DNA from 4 places in the Klebsiella sp. PL-2018 genome. Region 1 is predicted to be linked to each of the others. Evidence: riboswitches for the same ligand, from Rfam matches in the RefSeq annotation. Region 1 holds a riboswitch; each other region holds the start of a gene.
What was found. A riboswitch is a leader RNA that binds a small molecule or an ion and turns the genes downstream of it on or off. The one in region 1 is predicted to bind thiamine pyrophosphate.

Region 1 (7,082 bases):
CCTGCCGGTCGGTACTCCGGTGGCGGTCGGGATGATCGATGCCCACGCGGGCGGTATCGGCACCGTCGGCGTGCTTAACGGCGCGGTTAACAATATGGCCTACGTCTTCGGCACCTCCTCCTGCACCATGACCACCACTCAGGAAGCGGTGTTCGTGCCCGGCGTCTGGGGGCCATATTACTCGGCGATGGTGCCGGGGTTCTGGCTGAGCGAAGGCGGGCAGAGCGCGGCCGGAGCGGCCATCGACCAGCTGCTGAGCTTCCATCCCGCCGCCGCCGAGGCTAAGGCGCTGGCCAGGGCGCGCGGCGTCCCGCTGCCGGTTTATCTTGCCGATAGCGTGCTGGCGAAAGTGGAGCGTCCTTCTGCCGCGGTCACACTCGCCGCCGGGCTGCACGTGGTGCCTGAATTTTTAGGTAATCGGGCGCCGCTGGCCGACCCGCACGCGAAAGCGATTATCGCCGGGCTGGGGATGGAGCGGGATCTGGACAACCTGATGGCGCTCTACGTCGCCGGATTGTGCGGCATCGGCTACGGCCTGCGGCAGATTATTGACGCCCAGAAGGCGTGCGGCATCCACAGCGAGCATATCGTCATCAGCGGCGGAGCCGGGCAGCATCCGCTGGTGCGCCAGCTGCTGGCTGACGCCTGCGGAGTGAGCGTGGTGAGTACCGAATCCAGCGAACCGGTGCTGTTAGGTTCGGCGATTCTCGGCGCGGTGGCCGGCCAGATCGCCCCGTCCCTGCCGGAAGCGATGAAGCAGTTTACCCGGGTGGATAAAACCTACCGCTGCGTTGCCCAGTATAGCGCCGATCATCAGCGGCGCTATGAAGCGTATAAAACGCTACAGCACACGGCGCGGCTGATTCGCGAGTAAGCAAGATCCCGGGCTGCGGCGTAAACGCCCTACCCGGGCTACCAGACCGCACGAAACCGTAGCCCGGCCAGGCGTAGCGCCGCCACGCGAATGCTTAAGCGATGGTGACTTTGCCGTCCAGATAGACATCCTGCACGGCATTGATCAGCTTCACGCCGTCGGCCATCGATTTTTTAAACGCCTTACGGCCCAGAATCAGCCCCATGCCGCCCGCGCGCTTATTGATAACCGCGGTGCGCACGGCATCGGAGAGATCGGTTTCCCCGCCCGCGGCGCCGCCGGAGTTAATCAGCCCGGCGCGGCCCATATAGCAGTTCGCCAGCTGGTAACGCACCAGATCGATCGGATTATCGCTGGTGAGCTTGCTGTAAACCCGGTCATCGGTATAGCCGAAGTTCACCGCTTTATAGCCGCCGTTATTTTCCGCCATTTTTTGCTTCACGATATCCGCGCCGATGGTCGCCGCCAGATGGTTAGCCTGGCCGATTAAGTCAGCGGAAACGTGGTAGTCGACGCCATCTTTCTTAAACGCCGAATTACGCAGATAGGCCCACAGCACGGTCACCAGGCCCAGTTCGTGCGCGCGCTCAAACGCAGCGGAGATTTCTTCGATTTGACGACGAGACTGTTCGGAACCGAAATAGATCGTCGCCCCGACCGCCACAGCCCCCATATTGAACGCCTGCTCAACGCTGGCGTACAGCGTCTGATCGTATTCGGTCGGGTAGCTCAGCGTTTCGTTATGGTTCAGCTTGACCAGGAAGGGGATGCGGTGCGCATAGCGGCGCGACACCGAGGCCAGCACGCCATAGGTGGAGGCCACGCAGTTACAACCGGCCTCAATGGCCAGTTCGACGATATTTTTCGGATCAAAGTACAGCGGGTTGGCGGCAAAAGAGGCGCCAGCAGAATGCTCTACGCCCTGGTCGACCGGCAGGATCGACAGATAGCCGGTTCCCCCCAGGCGGCCGGTGTTATACAGGGTTTGCATATTACGCAGCACCGCCGGCGGACGGTTGTTATCAACCATCACCCGATCGACGTAATCCGACCCCGGCAAATAGAGCTGGTCGGCTGGAATCGTCATACAGCGGTGCTGTAAAAGCGTGTCGGCATCTTTGCCAAGCAACTGCGTAATATCAGTCATAGCGATCTCCCGTAAGTGCCGGTCGAAACCGGCATGCGTTTTCCCAACCCAATTATTTTGGGCAGGTTAAGCCTGGTACCGACTCAGCAGATTTTCCAGCCGGGAGCCTATTTTTTCAGCATAGTCTGCTGACACGTTGTCTTGCCGTTTACCACCAGGCGTGGAAATGGTGTACCGGGCCGATCCCGTGCCCCACTTCCAGCGAATCCGCCTGCGCCAGCGCCGCCGAGAGCCAGCCCTTGGCTTCCGCCACGGTTCGCCCCCAATCCTCATAACGCGGACGCAGGGCCGCCAGCGCCGCTGACAGCGTACAGCCGGTACCGTGGGTGTTTTTGGTCTGGACTCTCGGCGCGGTAAAGCGCTGCTCCCCATCGCGGGTAAAGAGCCAGTCCGGGCTTTCCGCATCATCCAGATGGCCGCCTTTCATTAATACCGCTCCGCAGCCCATGCCCAGCAGCGCTCTGCCCTGCTCCAGCATCTCCTGTTCCGTTCTGGCATGCGGCGCAGCCAGCAGCGCCGCCGCCTCCGGCAGGTTCGGGGTGATCAGCGAGACCTGCGGCAGCAGGCGCTGGCGCAGCGTCTCTACCGCCGAGGCTGAGAGCAGCGGATCGCCGCTTTTCGCCAGCATGACGGTATCCAGCACCACATTTTTAATCTGATAACGCGCCAGCCGTTCCGCCACCGCCTCGACGATATCGGTTTCCGCCAGCATCCCGATTTTGGTGGTATCGATGCGCACATCGCTGAAAACGGAATCGAGCTGTGCGGCGACAAAATCAGGCTCTATCCGGTACACCGACTGGACGCCGCGGGTGTTTTGCGCCACCAGCGCGGTGATGACCGAGCAGCCGTAAGCGCCCAGCGCCGAGAAGGTTTTGAGATCCGCCTGGATCCCCGCGCCGCCGCTCGGGTCGGTGCCGGCGATGGTTAGCGCATTAATTCGTTTCACAGATCGCCTCCCGCATAGAGCGCATCGAGGAAGGCGGGAGTAAAGCTGCCGGGGCCGCCCTGCAGCGCCGCTTTTCCCCCCGCAAGCTTCATCAGACCGCAGGCCGCGGCCACGTTCTCCAGCCGATCGCCGGGCATCGCCGCAGCGGCGGCAACCACCGCCGACAGCGCGCAGCCGGTGCCGACCACCCGGGTCATCAGCGGATCGCCGCCGGTGACCATGCGAATGCGCTGGCCGTCGGTGACGTAATCAACCTCCCCGGTCACCGCGACCACGGTATTCAGCTGGCGGGCTAACGCCTGGGCTGCGGGCAGCGCTGCGGCGGCGGTATCGGTCGTATCGACGCCGCGCCCGCCGCCGCTCATTCCGGCCAGGGCCATAATTTCCGACGCATTACCGCGAACGGCGGCAGGCTGCAGCGCCAGCAGCTCCCGGCAAAATTCTGTCCGTAAGGTCAGCACGCCGACCGCCACCGGGTCCAGCGCCCACGGCTTACCCGCCTGCTGCGCGCTGCGCGCCGCCGCACGCATCGCCGCCGCGCGTTCAACCGTCAGCGTACCGACATTAATCAGCAGCGCATCGGCAATGGCGGCAAACTGGCTGGCTTCGTCCGGGTCGATAACCATCGCCGGGGATGCGCCAATCGCTAACAGGACGTTGGCGGTAAAGGTCTGCACCACGTCGTTGGTCATGCAGTGAACAAGAGGAGAATGGCGGTGAAAAAGGTGCCGCAGATGGGCAATATGCGCGGGGTTCAGCAGGTCAGACATCGTTTGCTCCCGCCAGGCGATGAAGAAGCGACGACCCTGCGGTCTCTGACTTCCCTACGCTGGCATTATCCAGATCAGGTGGTACGGGTTTTTCTCAGCCTTCACAAGGAAGGGCACCCCGAGTCATTGAGAGATAAAAACGTTCTCAGCGGGCAGGTTACGGTAAGTCGCGGGACAACGCAAGCCGGCCCGGCGTAGGTATACAAGCGCAAGGCAATTCAAAATTAACAATAAGCAATCAAATAATTAACAAAACAAACACTTTTGCAGATACGTGTTTATAGTTTAGGAGGCGTTACAGGATGTAACCCGACGTCATATCGAAATTAACGAGTGAATCAGCGTAAAACCATGAGGATTCCGATGAAATTAACACCGATTATGAAAAGTCTGGCTCTGGCAGGAATTATCTCGACTCTCCCTGTGACCAGCTGGGCCGAAACGTCGCCGAAAGAAGCCGCTGCGGCGACCAAACAGGCAAACGACGCGCTGTATAAACAGCTCCCCTTCTCCGACAACACCGACTTTACCAACGCGCATAAAGGTTTTATTGCCGCGCTTCCTACGGAAGTGATTAAAGGTGAACAGGGCAACGTTATCTGGAACCCGCAGCAGTACGCCTTTATCAAAGAGAGGGAAAAGGCGCCGGATACGGTCAACCCCAGCCTCTGGCGTCAATCCCAGCTCATCAATATCAGCGGCCTGTTTGAAGTGACCGAAGGCGTGTACCAGATCCGCAACCTCGATCTCTCCAATATGACCATCATTGAAGGTAAAGAGGGCATCACGGTTGTGGATCCGCTGGTATCAGCGGAGACCGCAAAGGTCGGAATGGATCTGTATTACAAAAATCGCGGCAATAAGCCGGTCGTTGCGGTGATCTACACCCACAGCCACGTTGACCATTACGGCGGCGTGCGCGGCGTGGTCGATGAAGCCGATGTCAAATCCGGCAAAGTCAAAATCTACGCACCTTCCGGTTTTATGGAAGCTGCCGTTGCTGAAAATATTATGGCCGGTAACGTGATGAGCCGTCGCGCCAGCTATATGTACGGCAACCTGCTCAAACCGGATGCCACCGGCCAGGTTGGCGCAGGTCTCGGCACCACGACCTCTGCCGGCACCGTCACGCTGATCGCTCCCACCAATATCATCGAGAAAGATGGTCAGAAAGAGACCATCGACGGCCTGACCTACGATTTTATGCTGGCGCCGGGCTCGGAAGCACCGTCGGAAATGCTGTGGTATATCGAAGAGAAGAAGCTCATTGAATCCGCCGAAGATGTCACCCATACCCTGCATAACACCTACTCGCTGCGCGGGGCGAAAATTCGTGAACCGCTGCCGTGGTCGAAATATATCAACGCCGCCATTGTGCGCTGGGGCGACAAGGCTGAAATCATTATGGCCCAGCACCACTGGCCGACCTGGGGTAATGAGAACGTGGTTAACCTGCTGAAGAGCCAGCGCGACCTGTATCGGTACATTAATGACCAGACTCTGCGCATGGCCAACGAGGGCCTGACCCGCGATGAGATCGCCGCCAAATTCAAGCTGCCGGACAGCCTGGCCAATACCTGGGCCAACCGCGGCTACTACGGCTCCGTCAGCCATGACGTGAAGGCTACCTACGTCCTCTATCTCGGCTGGTTCGACGGCAACCCGGCTACGCTGGACGAGCTGCCGCCGGAAGAAGCGGCGAAGAAGTTCGTTGATTATATGGGCGGCGCCGACGCTATCCTCAAGAAAGCCAAAGAAGATTACAACCAGGGCAACTATCGCTGGGTAGCTCAGGTAGTCAGCAAAATTGTCTTCGCCGATCCCGGTAATCTGGAGGCGCGCAATCTGGAAGCTGATGCCCTGGAGCAGCTGGGCTATCAGGCGGAATCAGGACCGTGGCGTAATTTCTACCTGACCGGCGCGCAGGAGCTACGCAACGGCGTCGTGAAAGGCCCGACGCCGAATACCGCCAGCCCGGATACCGTGCGGGCCATGACCCCGGAAATGTTTTTCGACTATCTTGCGGTCCACATCAACGGCGAAAAAGCCGGAACCGCCAAAGCGGTATTCAATATCGACCTTGGTAACGATGGCGGTAAATATAAGCTAGAGCTGGAAAACGGCGTGCTCAACCACACCGCCGATGCCGAAGCCAAAGACGCCGACGCTACCATCGCGCTGGATCGCGCCACGCTGAACAAAATCATCCTGAAAGAGGAAACGCTAAAACAGGCGGAGGATAAGGGTGAAGTCAAAGTGACCGGCGACGGCGCGAAGCTGGACGAGATGCTGGGCTATATGGATAAATTTGAGTTCTGGTTCAATATCGTGACGCCGTAAATAAGCTCCCGCGGCGGCCAGCTGCGGGGTTCCCCTCCCGGAGTCGACGCGCGCCGGTCAGCGCAGCGAACTTAGTAATAATGCGAAACATTCCTCAATCAGCGGCGGCAAAGGCTGCGGCCCGCGCATCAGCGCCACGGTTCGCGTCAGCGCGGGCTGCTGAAGCTGCGCCACCTTTAACGCCGGATCCTGAAGGTGGATAGTATAAAGCTCAGGCAGAATCGCCACCGCCAGCCGGGAACGCACCAGGCCGTAAAGCGTTTCAATATAGTCAACCTGATAACGCGTATTCAGCGTGAGGCGATGGCTCTCCGCCAGCGCGCCGACCAGACGCTGAATATTGCCCTTTGAGAACACCGCGATATCGCGCCCCGCGAGCAGCTTCCACGGCAGATGCGGCTGCCCGGCCAGCGGATCGTCGCAGTGCAGCACCGCCACAAACGGATCGTCGCGCAGAGGATAAACCTGCAGCTCAGGCGGTAACGAACTGTCTATTGCGCCAACGGCAAAATCTATCTTTCCCGACTGCAGCTCGCAAAACAGGGCGTCGTTGGTCTGATCGTGAAACTCCACCCTCAGGCGCGGAAACGCCTGGGCCAGCGTTTGCGGCAGCAGCGGAAACAGCAGCGAGCTCACCGAGGGCACCAGCCCGATACGCACTGTACCGTCGCCGCCGGCCTCGACTATCTGCTGCATATCCTGAAACGCCAGCTGCGCCACGCTCAGCACCCGCCGGGCGTGGGGCAAAATCGCCGCCCCCAGCTCGGTTAAGGTCACCGCCGAGGCGGTACGGTTGACCAGCTTGCCGCCGAGCACCGTCTCGATTTGCCGCAGCGCGCTGCTTAGCGCCGGCTGGCTGATAGCCAGCCGGTTAGCGGTGTCGGTGAAGTGGCGTAGCTGGGCCAGGGTCACAAAGTACTGGATCTGCTTAAGGGAGAGCGCGGGCAGACGCTGCCAGGGTTCAGTCATCATGTTTTCATCAATGGTGAGCATGCAGAATAA
Region 2 (7,082 bases), 970 kb from region 1:
CTTTCGACATCACGATAATGTCCGGCTCGATGCCCGCGTGTTCGAAGGCGAAGAATTTACCGGTACGCGCAAAGCCAGCCTGAACTTCATCGATGATCAGCAGAATGCCGTGTTCCTGAGTCACTTTACGGATGCGCTGCAGCCACTCGACCGGAGCCGGGTTCACGCCGCCTTCACCCTGAACGGCTTCCAGGATCACCGCCGCCGGTTTACGCACGCCGCTTTCGACGTCATTGATCAGGTTTTCGAAGTAGTAAGTCAGCGCTTTCACGCCGGCTTCACCGCCGATACCCAGCGGGCAGCGGTACTGGTGCGGGTAAGGCATAAACTGCACTTCCGGCATCATGCCGTTAACCGCCGCTTTTGGCGACAGGTTGCCGGTGACGGACAGCGCGCCGTGGGTCATTCCATGGTAGCCGCCGGAGAAGCTGATCACGGAAGAACGGCCGGTGTATTTTTTCGCCAGCTTCAGCGCCGCTTCCACGGCGTCAGCGCCGGACGGACCGGTGAACTGCAGGCAGTATTCTTTGCCTTCGCCCGGCAGCAGGGAAAGCAGGTATTCAGAGAAGCGATCTTTTAACGGAGTGGTCAGATCGAGAGTATGTAACGGCAAGCCGCTGGTAATGACACTTTGGATGCTCTGCAGCACATCAGGGTGGTTGTGGCCGAGTGCCAGAGTACCTGCGCCGGCAAGGCAGTCCAGATACTGTTTATTATCCGCATCGGTCAGCCAGACGCCTTCCGCTTTGGTAATCGCAAGGGGCAGCTTGCGCGGGTAGCTCCTGACATTCGATTCGAATTCAGCCTGACGGGCCAAAAAGGTATCGTTGTTTGCATCTAATAAATCTGCGCCTAAAGTATCAATACGGACTTTATCCGTCATCATATCACTCCCACAACCAGCGTTACGGTTGAGCGCTGGTTGAATAAATTGGTGTAAGAAATTGAATCGCCATACATTAAAGCGGGCACAATATATGGCTTTTTAGATACGCATTCAACGTTTTATTGATTAAGGTATATTTACGTTATTTTTACACAAGCAAAAACCAACGTAACCATTTGATTTAAATCAGGTGTTTTAAAGGATAAAAGACCTTTAAAATTGTAATTATTAGTGAGGAAGTTTCTCGTTTTTTAATACTGCCGGGCGGGCATTGCTGGCGAAAAGTTTCCGCCAGCAATGGCATGACTCAATGCAGCTCAACCGCATAATTTGTTAAAGGTGTGACTTTTTTCACCAACTTATTGTTATATAAAAACTGTTCATAAGCTTCATACCGTGGTTTATCCAGCGCCGCCGGATCGCTGGCAAACAGAGGAAGGGTTTTCAGCCATGCCTGCTTGTTCAGTTCGGTGTTGAGCTCGGGATGCGCGGCGGCAAACGCCTGCCAGGTCTCCTGCGGGTGAGCGCGCAGGTAAGCGACGCCTTTTTGCAGCGCCTTGAGGAAGGCCCTGATTTTCGCCGCGTGGACTTCATCCCGGTTGGCGACAATCACCAGCTCGTCGTAGGCCGGTACGCCGTAATCCTCAACGTTCATCACCTGCGGATCTTTCCCCTGCAGCTTCAGCTCCAGCGCTTCGATATTACGATAGCCGCCAATGACCGCGTCGACCTGTCCGGCCAGCAGGGCGCTGGTCAGCTGGAAGTTAACATTGATGAGCTTGATGCTTTTGGGATCGATTTTCGCATGCTGCGCCATGGTGGCCAGCGTCGCCTGTTCGATGCCGCTCACCGAATACCCCACTTTTTTGCCCTGCAGATCGGCGGGAGATTTTATGCTTTTATCCAGCGCGATCACCGTATTCAGCGGCGAATTAATCAGCGTGCCGACGCGGACCAGCGGCAGCCCTTCATCAGCAAAAAAATGCACCTGCGGCTGGTAGGTAATCGCCAGGTCCGCCTGGCGGGCGGCGACCAGCCGCGGCGGCAGCGCCGGGTCGGACGGCGGCACAATCTTGACGTCCAGCCCCGCGTCTTTAAAGGCGCCAATCTGTTCGGCCACCAGGATCGGCGCGTGGTCGGGATTGATATACCAGTCCAGCACCAGGGTGAGTTTCTCGTTGGCCAGCGCCTGACCGCTGAACAGCGCGGCAATCGTCATACCGGCATAAACACGTTTACGCATGATTAGTCCTTTTATTTAAGAGCGTTATTCCGGCGTCCAGTTAATCAGCCGGTGTAAGAAAGCATCCACCGCCAGCCAGAGCAGGACGGTCAGTAGCACCAGAATAAACAGGGCCGCAAAGCAGATATCGGTTTGCAGACGGGCGTTGGCGTTAAGCATCACGTAGCCCAATCCTTCGGCTGAACCGACCCATTCGCCGATGATCGCCCCGATGGGGGCGACGGCGGCCGCCATCCGCAGGCCGGAACCGAGGGCCGGAAGGGCAGCCATCAGGCGAACGTGGCGCAGCTGCGCGCCAAAAGAGGCCCCCATCGTGCGTGCCAGATCGAGATAGTCGTGGTTAACCCGGCGCAGACCGTCGAAAAACGCCGAGGTGACGGGAAAGAAAATCACCAGCACCGCCATCATGACCTTGGCGCTCATGCCGAAACCGAACCACAGCACCAGCAGCGGGGCAAGGGCGAAAACCGGGATCGCCTGACTGGTCAGCACCAGCGGCATCAGCCAGCGCTGAAGGCGAGGCGAGACAATCATGCACAGCGCCAGGATCACGCCGAGCAGAACGCCGAGCGCGAGGCCGCTGAGGATCTCGCTTAATGTGATCAGCATGTGTTCGCCGAGGTACGCGCGGTTGACCCACAGAGCGCTTGCCACCGCCGAGGGGGAAGGCAGCAGGAAAGCGGGAATGCCGCTGCGGGTCGCCAGCCACCAGAGCAGCAGCAGGCCGCAGAACACCACGGCGGCGCGAAACAGTTTTGCGCTCATCCGTTAGCCCTTATGAGCTGTTGCAGCAGCTCCGCCTGGCTGGCCAACAGCGCCGGGTCGTCCGGCGCTCGCGGCGGCATGCCGGAGAGGTGATGCCCGTCGTCAATCCCGCCGGGAGCGGGGGAAAGGACCAGCAGACGGTGGCTCAGGCGGCAGGCTTCCATCGGGTCGTGGGTGATCAGCACGACGGTGCGGTTTACCAGCAGCCCGGCGGCCAGGGTCTGAATGCGCGTGCGGGTAATCGTGTCGAGCGCGGAAAAGGGCTCGTCCATCAGCACGATGGGCCGGTCTTCGTAGAGCGTACGCGCCAGCGCCGCACGCTGGCGCATGCCGCCTGAGAGGGCGGCCGGGCGGTCGCCGGCGCAGTGTTCAAGGCCAACCTGCTGTAACAGCTCGGCAACCCGCCGATGGTCCACGCGCTCCCCGCGCAGACGCGCGCCAAGCGAGACGTTGTCGCGCACGCTTAACCACGGATACAGCAGATCTTTTTGCCCCATCCACGCCAGCCGCTTGTTTATTGGCTGCCCGTCGCTGGCGCGAACCTCACCGGCGGTGGCTTTTGCCAGCCCGGCGATAATACGCAGCAGGCTGGTCTTTCCGGCGCCGCTGGCCCCCAGCAGCGATACCCACTGGCCGCCGGGGATAGTGAACGTCAGATTGTCGAAGATCTGCCGCGAGCCAAAGCGCAGGCCCAGGCCGTGCACCTCAATTCCGGGAGCCGTCACGCCGGGCGCTCCGCGACGGCGTTAAGGCCCATCTGCCAGAAGTTAGCCTCCAGACGCGTGGCGGTGGTGAAAATAGCGCTGAGTTCAGCGAAACGCGCCTCACCGCCGCGCTGCTGCCAGAGGGTTTCCAGCAGGCCGATGGCGTTATTGACGCCGTTCAGGTAACCCTCATCGCCGTAGTTGCGGATCCACGAGTCATAAGGATTGGCGGTCAGCCGGGTCGCCGGATCGTGCAGCAGGCCGAGGCCGATTTCCGCGTAGCCGGCCACGCAGGGCATCAGCGCCGCCAGCAGATCCAGGGCGTCGCCGGAGTGGCCAATGTCCAGTACGTAGCGGGTGTAGTTGACGGTTTCCGCGGCTTCCGTTTCGGCGGCCATCGTCGCTTCATCCAGCCCCCATTCCCGGCAGTAGCCAACGTGGAGCGGCAGTTCGTCGAGAATGGCGTTCATCGACGCGGCGGCAGCGCGCATTTCCGCCAGGGTGCGCAGCTTGCTGACCAGCAGGGCGTAGCTGCGGGCGAAGTGGATCAGAAACAGATAGTCCTGCGTCAGATAGCGGCGAAAAGCGGGCTCGGGGAGGGTACCGTTGGCGAGCTGGCGCAGGAAGGGGTGGGCGACGTAGTGCTGCCAGTCGGCGCCGGCCTGCTGACGCAGACGACCATAAATACCCTGGGTAAACGCGGGAAGAATCACAGGACCTCCTGAAAAAAAGGGAGATCCGGGCGTGCTGAAAGAAGTGTGAACAGGCAATGGCGCAAAACTGGCGGAAATGCCGACCCGTCCCTTCGCTGGCATGACCCAGATCAGGTTCAAAGGGTTCGGCTTACGCCATCTCAGCCCTCACGGGACACCCCTCGGTTTGGCCCCTGTTATACGACATTCCCTTTTTGATTACAATGCTGTGAATTTTATGAGGAAAGGTGACGTTGTCACGTGTGAGTGTCGCGAGAAAGGGCTTTGTACATCGCGGCAGCCCGGCGGCGGCTGATGCCTTGCCGGGCGCGTATTATCAAAGGATCAGTGAAATTCTACCCAGCTGGCGCCGCTGTCTGCTGAACGTACGCACTTCTCGACCCAGTGCACGCCGAGCGCCCCGGCTCTGGCATCCGGATACCAGAAGTTTTCCAGCAAAGCCGCGTCGCGACGGTCGGTGGCATCCATGGCGATGGCAAAGCGGCGATACAGATTCGACCAGGCCTCAAACAGCCCTTCGGGATGGCCGCCGCCGATCCGGTCGTCCTGCAGGGCCAGCGGATCGAGATAGGACATTCCGCGTTCGAGGATGCGCACCGGCTCGCCCTGAATTTCGTAGCGCAGCTGGTTCGGCTGTTCATCCCACCACTCCAGGCTGGCTTTCTCCCCGACGATGCGGACCTTCTGTCCGTGCATTGAGCCGCTGTTGACCGCCGAGCACCACATCGACCCTACGGCGCCGTTGTCGTACTCCATCAGCACATGCGCGTTATCCTCCAGCGGCGCGCGGCTTTTGACAAAGCTCTGGCGGGAGCACATCAGGCGAGTGATATTGAGCTTCGGCGCCATGGTCTCCGCCAGGAACAGCGGGTGGGTGGCCAGATCGCCCAGCACGTAGCTGGGACCGACAAATTTCGGGTCCACCCGCCAGCGGGTGCTGGGGTTATCCTGCTCTACCGGCTGGTTATGGAAACCGTGGGCGAACTGCATATTGATGATGCGGATCTCGCCCAGTAGCCCCTGTTCAATCATCTGCCGCGCCTGGAGAATCAGCTGATGCCCGGCGTAGCCGTAGGTGACGCCGATGATTTTGCGCTGCTTTTCGCTCAGGGCCACCAGCGCATCGGCCTCTTCGCCGGTAAAACAGAGCGGTTTTTCGCAGACCACATGCAGTCCGGCCTCCAGCGCCGCGCGGCAAATGGCGTAGTGGGTGTTGTTTGGCGTGGCGATGGAGACCGCTTCAATGCCGTCTTCCCGCGCCGCCTCTTCGCGAAACAACGTTTCGTAGTCGGGGTAACAGCGCCCGGCCTCCACGCCCAGCTGCTGGCCAAACTCGCGCCCGCGCCGTGGGTCAATATCAAAGGCTCCGGCCAGCAGGGTAAACGATCCGTCACGCAGCGCCGCAGAGCGGTGAATATAGCCAATCTGGCTGCTTCCGCCGCCGCCCACCATACCCCAGCGCAAGGAGCGGCCAACAGGTTTAATACCGTTAATCATGTGTTTTCTCCCGATTAAAAACCAACCGAGCGCAGGTAGCGCAGGCTTTCCGTGACCGCCTGCAGGCTGCCCTCGACGTTGCGCGGATCGCGCTCTTGCTCAATGGTGATCCAGCCCTGATAGCCCCGCTTGTCGAGAAAGGCGCGCACCGCCGGATAATCAATGGCGCCGCTGCCGAGCGGGCACATCACCCCCTCCGCGCAGGCGGAGAAGAAGTCGATGCCGCGGGAAATCACGCTCCTGAACACCTGCGGGTCGACATCTTTAAAGTGCAGGTAGTCAAGGCGATCAAAATGGCGATCCAGCCAGCTGATGGGGTCCATACCCGAATAGAAGAGATGGCCGGTGTCGAGACATAAACCGGCTACGTCATGGGGGATTTGCGCCGCCAGCAGATCGATTTCATCGGCAAACTCAATGCAGCCGCCGGCGTGAGGATGGATAACCGGGCGAACGCCGTACTCCTGCCACGCCAGTCGGCTGATGGTCACAATGTGGTCGACCATCCGCTGCCAGTCGGCGGGTGACAGGCGGGGAGCCAGCTCGCCGCGCCCGGCATATTTCGCCCGCTGCGGATTGCCGAAATCAATAATGACCAGATAAGGCGGCTGGAAGGGGTTGCCCGGCGTCTTTTCCGCCGACGGCACCTGCGACAGGTTGCGGCAGAGGTTATGCGTCAGTTCGACAATATTCGCGAAGTTCTCTTCGCTGACCAGATCGTCGAAGATCGTTCCGGCAACCAGCGACAGCCCCTGTTTATTCAGCGCTGCGCTGAGTTCATCGGCCCGGGTCGGCAGATAGCTCCACGGGCCCAGTTCAATGCTTTTATAACCGGCGGTCGCCGCTTCTTCCAGTACCTTGGACCACGGCGGCAGATAAGGATTTTTGGGATCATCGACGCCCCAGCTGCACGGCGCGTTGGCAATATGTATGGTCATGATGGCTTCCTTTTCAGATGAGGAGAAAACATGACCAGTATTGAATGAAAATTTCATATCCAACAATGATGAAATTTAAATTCTTTGATGGGATTCAAGGTTTATTTTGATGGCATAAATGATAGTTTTTTATCAAACGCAGCGCTGAAGCGGGGCGCGGCAACTTTACCCGCGCCTGCGGCAATCAGAGGTGTTCTTTAGTGAGGAGGTCAAACGGCTGTAGAGCGTTGATAAACGCCGCCTGCGGCTGGCTGGCGGCGTGGACAAACGCGTTGATGGTGGCGGCGGCAAATTCGTCAAGCCGATGGGTAAGCATGAGATCGATAGTGCCGTCAA
Region 3 (7,082 bases), 2.8 Mb from region 1:
AGCAGCAGGCGCGTGGCCATCGGCATATTAAAGAATACGTGCGCCAGCAGGATCCCCTGTAGCCCGTAGGGCGAGAATTCCCATTGCCAGCCAAAAACGTGGCATAGCTGGGCCAGCCAGCCCTGACGACCGTAGACGCTAAGAATGCCGAAGACCGCCACCAGTACCGGCAGAATTAAGGTCATCGCGCAAAGGCGCAGCAGCAGCGTGCGCCCGGGGAAGCGCCGCCGGTACAGGGCGCGGGCGAGGAATATCGCCGGTAGCACCGAAAAAAGCGCGGAAAGGAAGGCCTGCCAGAAGGAGAAACGCACCACGTGCCAGAGATAGCTGTCGCGGATAAGCGCGTTCCAGGAGGTCTCCGGGGCGCTGAACCATAGCGCCAGAAAGGCGGCCAGCGCCACGACGACCAGCACGATGGCCGCCGTGAGTCCCGGCAGGAGCCAGCCGAAAGCTAGCGGCTGACGGCGCGTTGCCATGCGCTAATCCAGTTCTGACGTTCGGCGGCCACCTGTTGCGGTGTGAATTCGAGGGTCGTTTGCGGTTTCATCAGCGCGTCAAAGCCTGCCGGAAGCGCAACCGTCGTCACCGGATACATCCAGTTGCCGGTGGGGATCGCGTTCTGGAAGCCCGGCGATACCATAAATTTAAGGAACTTTTCCGCCAGCTCCGGCTGTTTGCTGGCCGCGGTGCGGGCGGCTACCTCAACCTGCAGGTAGTGGCCTTCAGCGAAGTTTGCCGCGGCGTAGTTATCTTTTTTCTCTTCGATAATGTGGTAAGCCGGGGAGGTGGTGTAGCTCAGCACCAGATCGCTTTCGCCTTTCAGGAACAGGCCGTAGGCTTCGCTCCAGCCCTTGGTAACGGTAACGGTTTTCGCCGCCAGCTTCTGCCAGGCTTCCGGCGCTTTATCGCCGTAGACTTTTTGCATCCACAGCAGCAGGCCCAGGCCCGGCGTACTGGTGCGCGGATCTTCATAAATCACCCGCCATTTTTGCTCGCCCTCAACCAGCTCTTTCAGGCTTTTCGGCGGATTTTTCAGCTTGTTTTTATCGTAAACAAAGGCGAAGTAGCCGTAATCGAACGGCACGAAGGTGTCGTTGTCCCAGCCGCCGGGCACGCTGACCGCGCTGGCCGGGACGCCGCTTTTGGCGAACAGCTTGCTTTGCGAAGCGGCTTCCAGCAGGTTGTTATCCAGTCCCAGCACCACGTCGGCTTTGCTGTTTTTGCCTTCCATTCGCAGGCGGTTGAGCAGCGAGACGCCATCTTCCAGTGCCACGAACTTCAGCTCGCAGCCGCAGTCGGCTTCAAAGGCTTTTTTAACCGCCGGGCCCGGGCCCCAGTCGGCGGAGAACGAGTCGTAGGTATAAACGGTGAGCAGCGGTTTGGCAAAAACGGGCGCGGCGACCAGCGCCAGCAGGGGGAGTAATTTTTTCAACACTTTGCACCTCAGAAAAAGGGGTGGCAAAGGATTTTGAGAGGGCCTCAAATCCCTTCGCCGGCGTTATCCGGATCAGGTTCGACGGGTATTTTCTCAGCCCATACGCTTTATCTTCGGGTTGCTTCTGCGCTAACCGCGCGTTGAGGCAACTTGAATGAGATTGCGTATGTTTATTAGCACCCCGTTGAGAACGGCAGTTAGTGTAATGATTTTGTTTGCCAACGGAAAGCATTACGGCTCCGGCGGCGCGAACCACGCGGACTTAAAGTCAAACCAGCCGAGCGTGTTCATGCGTACGCCGCGCATGCTGCGCTGCCCCTGGATCATCAGCCAGTGGTGGATCAGCGGCACCACGGTTTGATTGGCCAACAGCTGCTGACTCCAGGTGGCCGGGTTCAGCTCGCCCGCGCGCCAGCGAGCGGCGTCATGTTCCCAGTCGATGGGGATACAGTTGCGAATCAGCGGAACTTCATACAGCCAGGCAAACAGGGAGAAATCGATCGGCAGCGTAAAGTTGGCGCTGTTGAGCCAAACGTCGCTGACCACCTCCCCGCGGTGCCACTCCTGATACTCCAGCTCCTGGATCTCCAGCTTAACCTGATGCTCGGCCAGCAGCGTTGCCATGATCCCGCCCATCACGCGATGCTCGACGTGATCCTGGTAGTAGGTCAGCCTGACTGTCTCAAGGCCGGCAGGCTTCTCGCAGGCGTGGCTGCGCGCATGATGCCAGCGGGGCAGCAGGCCATACGCCGGGAACCAGTTGCCCTGATAGTGCTCGCCGGCGTGATAGAGCAGGTTAGCGGGCTGGAACACATAGCTTAGCCACTGGCGTACCGCGCTGTTACCGCCCAGCGGGCTGCGGGCGTCGAACAGCAGGTAATAACACCCCTCTTCCAGGCGGCTTTCCACCGCTTTTTCGCTTTGCGTGGTGCCCTGTAACGTCAACCCGCCGTTGGGTTCTTCGCTGATTTCCGGCAGGACCCAGACGTTCACTTCATCGATCAGCGCCCGGTAGCCGAAATAGTCATCGAAGGCGTGAATTTTGAGCTGATTCTGGTTATTACGCACAACCGAGTAGGGCCCGGTCCCCACGGGGATACTGGAGAAATTCTCCATCGTTCGCCACTCATGCGGAAGGATCATGGCCGGGACCTGGCTTAACAACCACGGCAGCCAGCGGTCGGGCTGGCGGAGATGAATGTCGAGGGTCCATGCGGTGGGAGAGTCGATGCGCTCAATATGAGAGAACAGCGGCAGGGCGTTGCTGCGCTGCAGAGAGGTGATGACATCTTCCATCTCCAGCTCTCGTCCATGATGAAAATGAATCCCCGGACGCAGAAAAAAGCGCCAGTGGGTGGGGGCGATCTGCTGCCAATGGTGAGCAATATCGGCCTCCAGTTCCCCATTTTCCTCATTTACCCGCGTCAGGGCGCTAAAAATCTGCCGGGCAATATGCGTTTCCGAGCGGCGCAGCGCGCTGCCGGGCAGCAGATTTTTCATCGGCCGATAGTAGAGCACGCGCAGGATATGCCGGCCCTGACGAAAGCTGCGGCCTAAATGGGAAACCAGCATTTGCCGGACGGCGGCTTTATCGCCAACCAGCTGCACCAGCTGATCGATTCTGTCCTGATCCAGCAGATCTTCCGCCCTCTGCTGCTGCAGGGCGAGACCGGTATAGAGAAAAGAGAGGCGGGAGCGCTTGCCGCGCCCGGCCTCCGCCTCCCAGGTCAGCCAGCCGCGCGCTTCCATCATGTTGAGTAGGGTACGCATATGGCGGCGCGAGCAGCTTAGCATCTCTGCCAGCGCATTCAGCGTGGTCTCCTGCGACTTGCCATCGCAGCACTGCCACAGGCGGATGAACTGCTGTTGTAAACGACCGGAAGACATAAAAGGGGAACTCCTGATAAAAACTCAGCAATTTATTACTTCCTATATTAAGTCAATAATCAACGTCGATGAAGCGAGGAGGTGAATATGATGGGGTCAACCATGAAACAGTTCTACCAACGCTACTTTTCTGCGACGCAGGATGCGTCCTGGCTGGCCCGCCTGATGGCAGGAAGACAGCAGAAAATGCTCGGCGAACTGATGCAGTGGGGAGTTACGTCGCAGACCTCTGATCATTGACTTGCAGACATCATGTGTGACTGAGTATTGGTGTTATACTCGTCGTCTTTCAAGCTGCAGGTGCGTTGGCTGCGCCCGCTCGCCCAGGCCACATAGTTATCTATGTTTCCAGGGACTTACGTTCTGGCCGCCTGCCCGCAACTCGAAATCCATAGAGTATAGAATCACCCGCCAGCAGAATACTTCTGCTGGCTTTTTTCGTTTTCTTCGCGTGCTTAAGGATATTTCATGCTGTGGTTAATGACGATGGGGCGTCGTCTAAACGGCGTTTACGCCGCTTTTATGCTTGTCGCTTTCATGATGGGGATCGCCGGCGCGCTGCAGGCGCCGACGCTCAGCTTATTCCTCAGCCGCGAAGTGGGCGCGCAGCCGTTCTGGGTAGGACTGTTCTATACGGTTAACGCCATTGCCGGCATTCTGGTCAGCCTGGCGCTGGCTAAACGCTCCGACAGCCGGGGCGATCGCCGGCGGCTGATTATGTTTTGCTGCCTGATGGCGGTGGGAAACGCGCTGCTGTTCGCTTTTAATCGCCACTATCTGACGCTGATTACCTGCGGGGTTATGCTGGCCTCGGTGGCGAATGCCGCGATGCCGCAGCTTTTTGCCCTCGCGCGGGAATATGCCGATAGCTCGGCGCGCGAAGTGGTGATGTTCAGTTCGATAATGCGTGCGCAGCTTTCGCTGGCGTGGGTTATTGGTCCACCGCTGGCTTTTATGCTGGCGCTGAATTATGGCTTCACCACCATGTTTTCGATTGCCGCCGGGATCTTTGTTATAAGCCTGGCGCTGATCGCCGTCAAACTGCCCTCGGTCGCCCGCATTGAGCAGCCTTCGGAAGGCGCTGACGTGCTGGAGCAGGCCGGAGGATGGCACGATAAAAACGTGCGGATGCTGTTCATCGCCTCCACGCTGATGTGGACCTGCAATACCATGTATATCATTGATATGCCTCTGTGGATCAGCAGCGATCTTGGCCTGCCGGACAGCCTCGCGGGGATTTTGATGGGCACCGCTGCCGGGCTGGAGATCCCGGCGATGATACTGGCGGGCTACTACGTTAAGCGCTGGGGCAAACGCAAGATGATGGTGACAGCGGTTGCGGCGGGCGTGCTGTTTTATATCGGTCTGATTCTGTTCCACGACCGCGTGGCGCTGCTGGTGCTACAGCTGTTTAATGCCGTATTTATCGGGATTGTTGCCGGGATTGGCATGCTGTGGTTTCAGGATCTGATGCCCGGACGGGCGGGCGCCGCGACGACGCTGTTTACCAACAGTATTTCCACCGGGGTGATTCTGGCGGGGGTGATTCAGGGCGCGCTGTCGCAAAGCTATGGTCACGCCAGCGTCTACTGGACGATTGCCGCAATTTCGCTGGTGACGCTGTTTATGACCAGCAGGGTGAAAGATATCTGAATCGCCACCCCTGTCCCGGCAGGATGCCGGGACAGGGGCTGGACAGGTTATTTCAACACGATCCTTTTAATATCGCCGATAATAAAAACATACGCGATAACGCCAACCAGCGCGGTTAAACCGATATAAATCAGCGCGTAGAAAAAATTACCGGTCATGGATATGATAACCCCAATAATTAATGGGGTAATAATTGATGCCATATTAGCACAGAAGTTGAAGATGCCGCCGGTCAATCCACTCATATTCTTAGGGGCAATGTCAGAAATAAGCGTCCAGCCGAGGCCAACCATACCCTGACCAAAAAATGCAATCGACATAATAATAATGACTGCGGTGTTGCTATCGACCCAGTTAGCAATGATGATGCAGCTCGACAGTAGCAGTCCGGAAATAATTGGCAGCTTTCTGCTAATATTTACTGAGTTGGTTTTCTTTATTATTTTATCGGATACCCAACCGCCGAAAAAGATACCGATAGCCGCGGCCAGGAACGGCCAGGAGGCGAAGAAACCCACGTGAAGCCAGGGGAGGTGACGTTCGTTAGCCAGATAAGTCGGGAACCATGTCAGGAAGAAAACCAGCGTGGTGTTACCGGCAAATTGACCAAGGCTGGCGCCGATGATTTGCCGGCAGCACAGCAGACGTTTCGCATCATGCCAGTTGAAAGGGATATTTTCATTGACGGATGTCGTATTTTCTACGCCGATATACTCCAGCTCTTCTTTATTTGCCGTTTTTGATTCATGTGGCTCGTGATAAAACTTCCACCATACAAAAGTAAACGCAATACCCAACCCACCGGTCAGGAAAAATAGCGTTCTCCAGCCATGATGCTCCAGAATTAAAAAAAGGAGCGGAGAGAATGCGGCCAGGCCAATATATTCACCGACGGTGTAAGTCGCCGTTGCCCGGGCGCGTTCATGCTGCGGAAACCATTTACTGACGACACGGCTATTAACCGGGAAACAGGGGGCTTCGCTGATGCCTAAGCCTAAACGCAGCAGCAGCAGCGATTTTAGGCCGACAGAAAAGCTTTGCAGTAAGGTAAAGGTTGACCAGAAAAAAATAGAAAGCGCGTAGGTCAGCTTATTGCCGAAGCGATCGAGAAACATCCCGCCGGGAATTTGCGCCAGAGCGTAGGTCCAGGCGAAAGCGGAAAAAACGATCCCCATCATGGCCGGGTCAATATCTATTTCGCTCGTTAACTTGGGCGCAACAACACCTAAAATAGTCCGATCGAGATAATTTATCATCGTCCCTATCGATAGTAACATTAAAATTACAATTCGCGTTTTAGTTCGCTTTTGCGTGGCCGACGGCAAAATCGGCCGTTCCTGAGCATCGATCGTCCTCATAGTGATTTCCTTTAAAGTTTAAAATATTTTTGCATGAATTTATGCAGGCAAAAATATTCTATTTGACGTTGACACTATCGATGATAAGTCACGCTTTGTTACGGCTTCTGTGACATGGCATAACAATATTTGATATGACCCCGATATTTCTCCTTTTCGGCTCATCATCGATAGCCTGTATGGTATATTAGGGGCATGAGTTTTATTCTTATATTATACGAGCAAAAATAATGAACCTAAAGCAACTTTATTATTTTAAGCGGCTGGCAGAAACCGAGCACTACACTGAAGCCGCCTCCAGTCTTTTTATCACTCAACCCTCGCTAAGCCACGCCATATCTGAACTGGAGAAAGAGCTTGGCGTGGCGCTATTTGCCAGGAAAGGGCGTAATGTCAAAATTACGCAGAATGGTAAGCGCTTTCTGCCCTACGTCGAAGATGCCCTGGCCTCATTAGAGAATGGCCGCATGACGTTGCAAAAAAATAGCGACGAGAACAAGGAGAATATTCGCATTGCGTTTATTTACACCATGGGCGAATATGTTGTTCCGCAGTTAATTAATAAATATTCCCTTTCACCATCTCGTCACAATGTGACATTTTCTTTTACTCAGGGAACGTCGTTAACGCTTCTGCAGGAACTGAAGGCCGGGAAAAGCGATCTGGCGATTTGTTCCTATATTGCGGATGAGCCTGATATCGACTTTATTCCTATTATTCAGCAGGAGCTGGTCGTGGTAACGGCAAAA
Region 4 (7,082 bases), 2.2 Mb from region 1:
AAGGCGCTGACGTTGTTGATGGCCAGCGGGATCACCCGATCGCGGAACCAGGGGGATTCGCGGGTGGAGAGCGAGAGTTCCACTTCCGGAGCCAGCAGGCGGAAGGCGCAAATAGTTTGCACCAGCTGCCGTTCATCCATTAATGAGGCGGGCTCGATACCCCCCGCGCAAGGCCGCAGTCGTGGGAAGGAGATGGAGTAGCGGCTGCGCCAGTAATGCTGCTGGAGCCACAGCAGATGCTCCGCCACCATAAAGCAGTCCACCCGCCAGCTGTCGGAAAGGCCAATAAGTGCGCCAAGGCCAATTTTATCAATCCCCGCCTGCCCAAGCCTGTCCGGCGTATCCAGCCGCCAGAAGAAGTCCTGCTTTTTCCCTTTCAGATGGTGTTTCGCATACATGCTTTCATGATAGGTCTCCTGATAGACCATCACCCCGTCCAGACCGAGGGTTTTCAGCTCGGCGTACTCTTCCATCGCCAGCGGCTGGACCTCCATATGCAGCGAGGCGAACTGGCGGCGAATCGCGGGCAGATGTTGACGAAAGTAGTCCATGCCGACCTTGCCCTGATGTTCGCCGGTCACCAGCAGCAGATGCTCAAAGCCCATTTCGCGGATCGCCGCGCATTCACGGGCTATTTCCGCCTCATCCAGAGTCTTGCGCTTGATGCGGTTACTCATTGAGAAACCGCAGTAGGTACAGTCGTTGGCGCAGAGATTAGAGAGATACAGCGGGACATAAAAGCTGACGGTATTACCAAAACGCTGGCGAGTCAGGCGCTGAGCGCGCTGGGCCTGAGGCTCCAGATAGTCCGCGGCGGCGGGGGAGAGCAGGGCCATCATATCGTCACGGCTGAGCTGTTTTGCCGCCAGGGCGCGTTCAACGTCGGCGGGGGTTTTCCCGTTGATTCGCAGGCGAATATCATCCCAGTCCAGCTGTCGCCAACGGTCAGTGAAGGTGTTCATATCCGCGCCTCCAGAAAGCCGGTAAGCGGGCTGGTGGCCTGCGCCTGCGCGCTGCGCGCGCCCGGGCCTGCCTGTTGGGCCAGCAAGCCGGCATCGATCGCTAAACGGAAGGCCCGCGCCATGGTTACCGGATCGTCGGCAACGGCGATGGCGGTATTCACCAGTACCGCGTCAGCACCCATTTCCAGCGCCTGCGCCGCGTGGCTCGGCACGCCAATACCCGCGTCAACGACTACCGGCACCGTGGCCTGCGCGATAATAATCTCCAGCATCGCTTTAGTTTCCAGCCCCTGATTGGAGCCGATGGGCGCGCCGAGCGGCATCACCGCCGCGCAGCCCGCTTCTTCAAGGCGCTTGCACAGCACCGGGTCGGCGCCGCAGTAGGGCAGCACCACGAAGCCTTCCCGTACCAGAATCTCCGCCGCTTTCAGCGTTTCGATCGGATCGGGGAGCAGCCAGCGGGCGTCCGGATGAATTTCCAGCTTCAGCCAGTGGGTGCCCAGCGCCTCCCGCGCCAGGCGGGCGGCAAATACCGCCTCTTCCGCCGTTTTAGCGCCGGAGGTGTTGGGCAGCAGGCTGACGCCGGCCGCCAGCAGCGGCGCGAGGATCGCGTCATTATGCTGACGGAGATCGACGCGCTTCATCGCCAGCGTCACCAGCTGGCTGCCGGAGGCGCGAATGGCCTCCACCATGACGTCGGGGGCGGCGAATTTACCGGTGCCGGTGAAAAGATGTGACTCAAAGGTTTTATCCGCAATACGTAACATGTCAGCCTCCAGCGATAACCTGAAAAAGCAGGATTTGATCGCCTTCCTGTAAGAGATGATCTTCCCACCGTTCACGCGGCAGGATGCGTTGATTGAGCGCCAGCGCGACGCCCGGCTGCTGCTGTTCCAGCTGCGTGAGCAGATCGGCGACGGAGGTCGCTTCGGCGCACTGCAACGGTTCATCGTTAAACCATATCCGCATGCTGCCCTCCGCATACCGGACAGCCCTGAGCCCGCTGGAGCGCGAGAGTACGCCAGCTGCTGGTTCGGGCATCGAACAGGCGCAGCGTGTTCCGCGGGGCCATCATGCCGGCGAGCAGCTTGATGGCCTCCAGCGCCTGTAGGGTACCCATCATGCCAACCACCGGACCGATAATGCCCGCCGTACGGCAGTTGCGCTCAGGCTCGTTAGCGTCCGGCCACAGACAGCGATAGCAGCCCTGCTCCCACGGCGGCGTCAGTACCATCAGCTGCCCCCCAAGCCCGACGGCGCTGGCGGTAATCAGCGGCGTTTTAAGCGCGACGCAGGCGGCGTTGATCGCCTGTCGGGTCGCCATGTTATCGGTGCAATCCAGTACCACATCGGCCTTCGCCACTTCATCCCGCAGGGCCTTTCCGCCTAACCGCTGCTTCAGCGCAATCAGTTCAATCTGCGGATTTAACTGAGCCAGCCGGGCCCTGGCGGCCGTGGTTTTAGGCTGAGCGATATCCTCGCTGGTGAACAAAATTTGTCGCTGCAGGTTACTGACGTGCACGTCGTCGTCATCGACCAGCACCAACGTGCCGACGCCAGCGCCGGCAAGATAGAGCGCGGCGGGAGAGCCCAGCCCGCCGAGACCCACGATCAACACCCGGCTGGCCAGCAGCATTTGCTGGCCTTCAATGGCGATATCCTCCAGCAGCAGCTGGCGGCTATAGCGCATAAAATCGCTGTCATTCATCACCGGCTCCCGCTATCTCGAGCAGCCGGGCCGTTGCCTGTCGCCAGTCGGCCGCCTGAGTAATGGCGCTGACCACCGCAACGCTGCCGACGCCGGTCGCCAGTACCGCCGGGGCGCGCTCAAGGCTGATGCCGCCAATCGCCACGGTTGGATAATCCCCGAGTCGCTGAATATGCTGCGCCAGCTGATCCAGCCCCTGAGGGGCGGAAGGCATCTGCTTGGTTTGCGTTGGAAAAACGTGCCCAAGCGCGATGTAAGAGGGACGCGCCGCCAGCGCGATATCAATTTCCATATCGTCATGCGTCGAAACGCCAAGACGCAGCCCGGCGTTGCGGATGGCGCTGAGGTCGGTCGTTTCCAGATCCTCCTGGCCTAAATGCACGCCGTAAGCCTGATGTTTGATGGCCAGGCGCCAGTAATCGTTAATAAACAGCCGCGCATGGTATTTGCGTCCCAGGGCGATAGCGGCAACGACATGCTCTTCAACCTCACTATCGCGTTTATCCTTGATGCGCAGCTGGAGAGTGCGAACGCCCGCGACCAGCAGGCGTTCGATCCACGCGACGCTATCGACGACTGGATAAAGCCCCAGGCGGAAAGGGACGGATGGAAAATCGGGTTGATACATCAGGCTTCCTCCTTACGTAGATAGATTTCACCGCCGCGGGCGCGAAAGTTATCCGACATATCGGCCATCCCCACTTCGATGGTCTGCGCGGCGGCGTAGTCGCGAACTTCCTGGCTTATCTTCATTGAGCAGAATTTAGGGCCGCACATGGAGCAGAAGTGGGCCACTTTGCCTGACTCCTGCGGCAGGGTTTCGTCGTGGTAAGCGCGTGCGGTGAACGGGTCGAGCGCCAGATTAAACTGATCTTCCCAGCGGAACTCGAAGCGCGCTTTCGACATGGCGTTATCGCGGATCTGCGCGCCGGGGTGGCCTTTGGCGAGATCGGCGGCGTGGGCGGCAATTTTGTAGGTAATCAGACCCTGCTTAACGTCTTCTTTATTCGGCAGGCCGAGGTGCTCTTTTGGCGTCACGTAGCAGAGCATCGCGCAGCCGAACCAGCCGATCATGGCGGCGCCAATTCCCGAGGTGAAATGGTCATAGCCCGGCGCGATATCGGTGGTTAGCGGCCCTAAGGTGTAGAACGGCGCTTCGTGGCAGTGCTCCAGCTCTTCGGTCATATTGCGCTGAATCATCTGCATCGGCACGTGGCCCGGGCCCTCGATCATCACCTGTACGTCGTACTCCCAGGCGATTTTGGTCAGTTCGCCCAGGGTGTGCAGTTCGGCGAACTGCGCTTCGTCGTTGGCATCCTGAATCGAGCCGGGACGCAGACCGTCGCCCAATGACAGCGAGACGTCATAGGCGGCGCAGATTTCGCAGATTTCGCGGAAATGCTGGTAGAGGAAATTCTCTTTGTGATGGGACAGGCACCATTTCGCCATGATTGAGCCGCCGCGGGAGACGATGCCGGTCAGGCGCCTGGCGGTCATCGGCACGTAGCGCAGCAGCACGCCCGCATGGATGGTGAAGTAGTCCACCCCCTGTTCCGCCTGCTCGAGCAGCGTATCGCGGAAGGCTTCCCAGGTGAGATCTTCGGCGATCCCGTTGACCTTCTCCAGCGCCTGGTAGATCGGCACCGTACCGATCGGTACCGGACTATTGCGCAGGATCCACTCGCGGGTCTCGTGAATATAGCGGCCGGTGGAGAGGTCCATGACCGTATCCGCTCCCCAGCGCGTCGCCCACACCAGCTTCTCGACCTCTTCTTCAATCGACGAAGTGACCGCCGAGTTGCCGATATTGGCGTTAACCTTCACGAGGAAGTTGCGGCCAATAATCATCGGTTCGGATTCCGGATGATTAATATTGGCCGGGATAATCGCGCGCCCGGCGGCGACTTCAGCGCGCACAAACTCCGGGGTGATATTCTCCGGCAGCCGCGCGCCAAACCCAACGCCCGGATGCTGCTGGCGCAGCACTTCGCCACGAATACGCTCGCGGCCCATATTCTCGCGAATGGCGATGAACTCCATTTCCGGGGTGACAATCCCCTGACGGGCGTAGTGCAGCTGCGTCACGCATTTCCCGACGATGGCGCGCCTGGGCGTGAGCAGGCCGGTAAAGCGCAGTTCGTTGAGGCCATCATCCGCCAGCCGCTCTCTGGTATAGGCCGAGCTGCGATCGCTGAGTGCTTCGCAGTCGCGGCGCGCATCAATCCACGGCTGACGCAGTTTTGCCAGACCCTGCTGAACGTTAATCGCGACGTGCGGATCGCCATAGGGGCCGGAGGTGTCATAGACCGGAATAGCTTCGTTCGCTTCGTACTGAGGATTATCTTTGCTGCCGCCGATAAGCGTCGGGCTCAGCTGAATTTCGCGCATCGGTACGCGAATATCTTCCTGCAAACCGGGGATATAGATGCGCTGCGAATTGGGAAATGCGGTACCTTCCAGGGTGTCGATAAAGCGCTGGGCGCGTTCGCGTTGCTCTCGACGCGTGAGTTTGGTTGTAGACATAGCTCATTCCAGTTAAACAGGATATGGCTTGCCAGACGACGGATGGAGTAACAGATGCGATCGGCCCTGAAGAGGCAGATGCTAAACGCAGTTTACTCTTGTTCCCTTCGCAGGTATTAGCCTGATCAGGTTCCGCGGATCCCGAATTAACGGTCTCAGCCTTTTCCAGTGTGGAAAATGGGCACTCCGACAAGATGACATCCCCTCTCCGTGAGGGGGAATGTATGTAAACTACGCGTTAATGGCTCACAACTCAAGCGGTCGGCGCGATATTGTCGCTGACGTTGTCTTTGCGGCTGTGGGCGACGGCGAGGGCGATCAGGTTATCTTCCAGCGCAAAGCGCGCTTCCAGCGCTTCGCCGATATCCGACAGCGCCTGCTGGAACTCAAGGTAGTTATCGTGATCGATGGCGTTTTCGAGGCAGGAGTCGTAATAATCCATGATCTGCTGGGTATTGGCCTGCAGCTGTGGATAAATCTTAGTGGCGGCTAAAAGTGGCGTATCGCCTTCCAATTCGCCGATAAAGCGTTCATAAATATTAAAATGGCCGGAGGAGAGGTAGTCCACCAGGCTTTGACAAAAATCATCCAGCGCTTTCTCATTAAGCCGCATAAATGATTCTTTGCCGGGCTTCAGGCCAACCAGGTTGTAGTAAGCCACAAGCAAATGCTTACGTACTTGTAGCCAGCGATCGACCAGTTTATTGCTGCCTCCAACACGTTCCGTCAGGTTTTCCAGCTGGTTTAACATGGTTGACTCCGCAAGGTTTTAAGAGAAATACGTTGCTCACCAAAATGTAAATTTAATGTTAAAAGTGCCAGTAAAATAAAGGTAGTGCAATAGATATGGATCGTATTATTGAAAAATTAGATCGCGGCTGGTGGATCGTCAGCCACGAACAGAAATTATGGTTGCCCGACGGAGAATTGCCCTACGGCGAAGCGGTAAATTTTAATCTTGCGGGGCAGCCCGCGCTGCGAATCGGAGAATGGCAGGGCGATCCGGTGTGGCTGGTACGCCAGGATCGCCGGCATGAGATGGGATCGCTGCGCCAGGTGCTCGATCAGGATGCTGGCCTTTTTCAACTGGCAGGACGCGGGATCCAGCTGGCGGAGTTCTACCGCTCGCATAAATTCTGCGGCTACTGCGGCCATCCGATGCACCCAAGCAAAACCGAGTGGGCAATGCTGTGCAGCCACTGCCGCGAACGCTACTACCCGCAAATCGCCCCGTGCATTATCGTCGCCATCCGTCGGGATGATTCTATCCTGCTGGCGCAGCATACTCGCCATCGTAATGGCGTGCATACGGTGCTGGCCGGGTTTGTCGAAGTCGGCGAAACCCTGGAGCAGACCGTTGCCCGCGAGGTGATGGAGGAGAGCGGCATTAAGGTGAAAAACCTGCGCTACGTGACCTCTCAGCCCTGGCCGTTCCCACAATCGCTGATGACCGCGTTTATGGCCGAGTACGATAGCGGCGAGATTGTCATCGACAAGAAAGAGCTGCTGGAGGCGGGATGGTATCGCTATGACAATCTGCCGCTTTTGCCGCCGCCGGGCACCGTGGCGCGCCGTCTGATTGAAGATACCGTGGCGATGTGTCGGGCAGAGTATGAGTGACATGTTACATACACTTTATCCTTCAAATTGCCTCTTTGTTGGCTGCTTTCACTTGCCCCAGTCACTTACTTGAGTAAGCTCCTGGGGTTCATTCAATTGCCGCCTCGATCCACTTTGAATGATTTTGTGTATAAACTTGGCGCATCAACGCTAAAGGAATGTAAAAATGACCGAACTGAAGAACGATCGCTACCTGCGCGCGCTGCTACGCCAGCCGGTTGATGTCACCCCGGTATGGATGATGCGTCAGGCGGGCCGCTATTTACCGG

Region 2: it holds a riboswitch for thiamine pyrophosphate, as region 1 does, so the genes downstream of both, MKleb_RS13830 (TenA family protein) here and thiM (hydroxyethylthiazole kinase) in region 1, are expected to answer to the same signal.
Region 3: it holds a riboswitch for thiamine pyrophosphate, as region 1 does, so the genes downstream of both, thiB (thiamine ABC transporter substrate binding subunit) here and thiM (hydroxyethylthiazole kinase) in region 1, are expected to answer to the same signal.
Region 4: it holds a riboswitch for thiamine pyrophosphate, as region 1 does, so the genes downstream of both, thiC (phosphomethylpyrimidine synthase ThiC) here and thiM (hydroxyethylthiazole kinase) in region 1, are expected to answer to the same signal.

What each region holds. Positions count from the first base shown of each region.
Region 1 covers NZ_CP077673.1:3,937,929-3,945,010, forward strand. Annotated here, with positions in the region: gene MKleb_RS18375 (FGGY-family carbohydrate kinase) at 1-874, shown strand, start outside; gene fbaB (class I fructose-bisphosphate aldolase) at 969-2,021, opposite strand; gene thiD (bifunctional hydroxymethylpyrimidine kinase/phosphomethylpyrimidine kinase) at 2,170-2,970, opposite strand; gene thiM (hydroxyethylthiazole kinase) at 2,967-3,740, opposite strand; TPP riboswitch at 3,775-3,871, opposite strand; gene MKleb_RS18395 (alkyl/aryl-sulfatase) at 4,104-6,080, shown strand; gene MKleb_RS18400 (LysR family transcriptional regulator) at 6,138-7,052, opposite strand.
Region 2 covers NZ_CP077673.1:2,970,333-2,977,414, reverse strand. Annotated here, with positions in the region: gene MKleb_RS13850 (diaminobutyrate--2-oxoglutarate transaminase) at 1-886, opposite strand, end outside; gene MKleb_RS13845 (ABC transporter substrate-binding protein) at 1,194-2,129, opposite strand; gene MKleb_RS13840 (ABC transporter permease) at 2,154-2,894, opposite strand; gene MKleb_RS13835 (ABC transporter ATP-binding protein) at 2,891-3,619, opposite strand; gene MKleb_RS13830 (TenA family protein) at 3,616-4,311, opposite strand; TPP riboswitch at 4,382-4,483, opposite strand; gene MKleb_RS13825 (Gfo/Idh/MocA family protein) at 4,636-5,808, opposite strand; gene MKleb_RS13820 (sugar phosphate isomerase/epimerase family protein) at 5,823-6,746, opposite strand; gene MKleb_RS13815 (LacI family DNA-binding transcriptional regulator) at 6,931-7,082, opposite strand, start outside.
Region 3 covers NZ_CP077673.1:937,949-945,030, forward strand. Annotated here, with positions in the region: gene thiP (thiamine/thiamine pyrophosphate ABC transporter permease ThiP) at 1-476, opposite strand, end outside; gene thiB (thiamine ABC transporter substrate binding subunit) at 452-1,435, opposite strand; TPP riboswitch at 1,467-1,629, opposite strand; gene sgrR (HTH-type transcriptional regulator SgrR) at 1,667-3,322, opposite strand; gene sgrT (glucose uptake inhibitor SgrT) at 3,410-3,562, shown strand; gene MKleb_RS04420 (sugar efflux transporter) at 3,791-4,975, shown strand; gene MKleb_RS04425 (MFS transporter) at 5,023-6,333, opposite strand; gene MKleb_RS04430 (LysR family transcriptional regulator) at 6,564-7,082, shown strand, end outside.
Region 4 covers NZ_CP077673.1:323,888-330,969, forward strand. Annotated here, with positions in the region: gene thiH (2-iminoacetate synthase ThiH) at 1-962, opposite strand, end outside; gene thiG (thiazole synthase) at 959-1,729, opposite strand; gene thiS (sulfur carrier protein ThiS) at 1,731-1,931, opposite strand; gene MKleb_RS01505 (HesA/MoeB/ThiF family protein) at 1,915-2,670, opposite strand; gene thiE (thiamine phosphate synthase) at 2,663-3,298, opposite strand; gene thiC (phosphomethylpyrimidine synthase ThiC) at 3,298-5,193, opposite strand; TPP riboswitch at 5,279-5,392, opposite strand; gene MKleb_RS01520 (Rsd/AlgQ family anti-sigma factor) at 5,447-5,944, opposite strand; gene nudC (NAD(+) diphosphatase) at 6,040-6,813, shown strand; gene hemE (uroporphyrinogen decarboxylase) at 6,980-7,082, shown strand, end outside.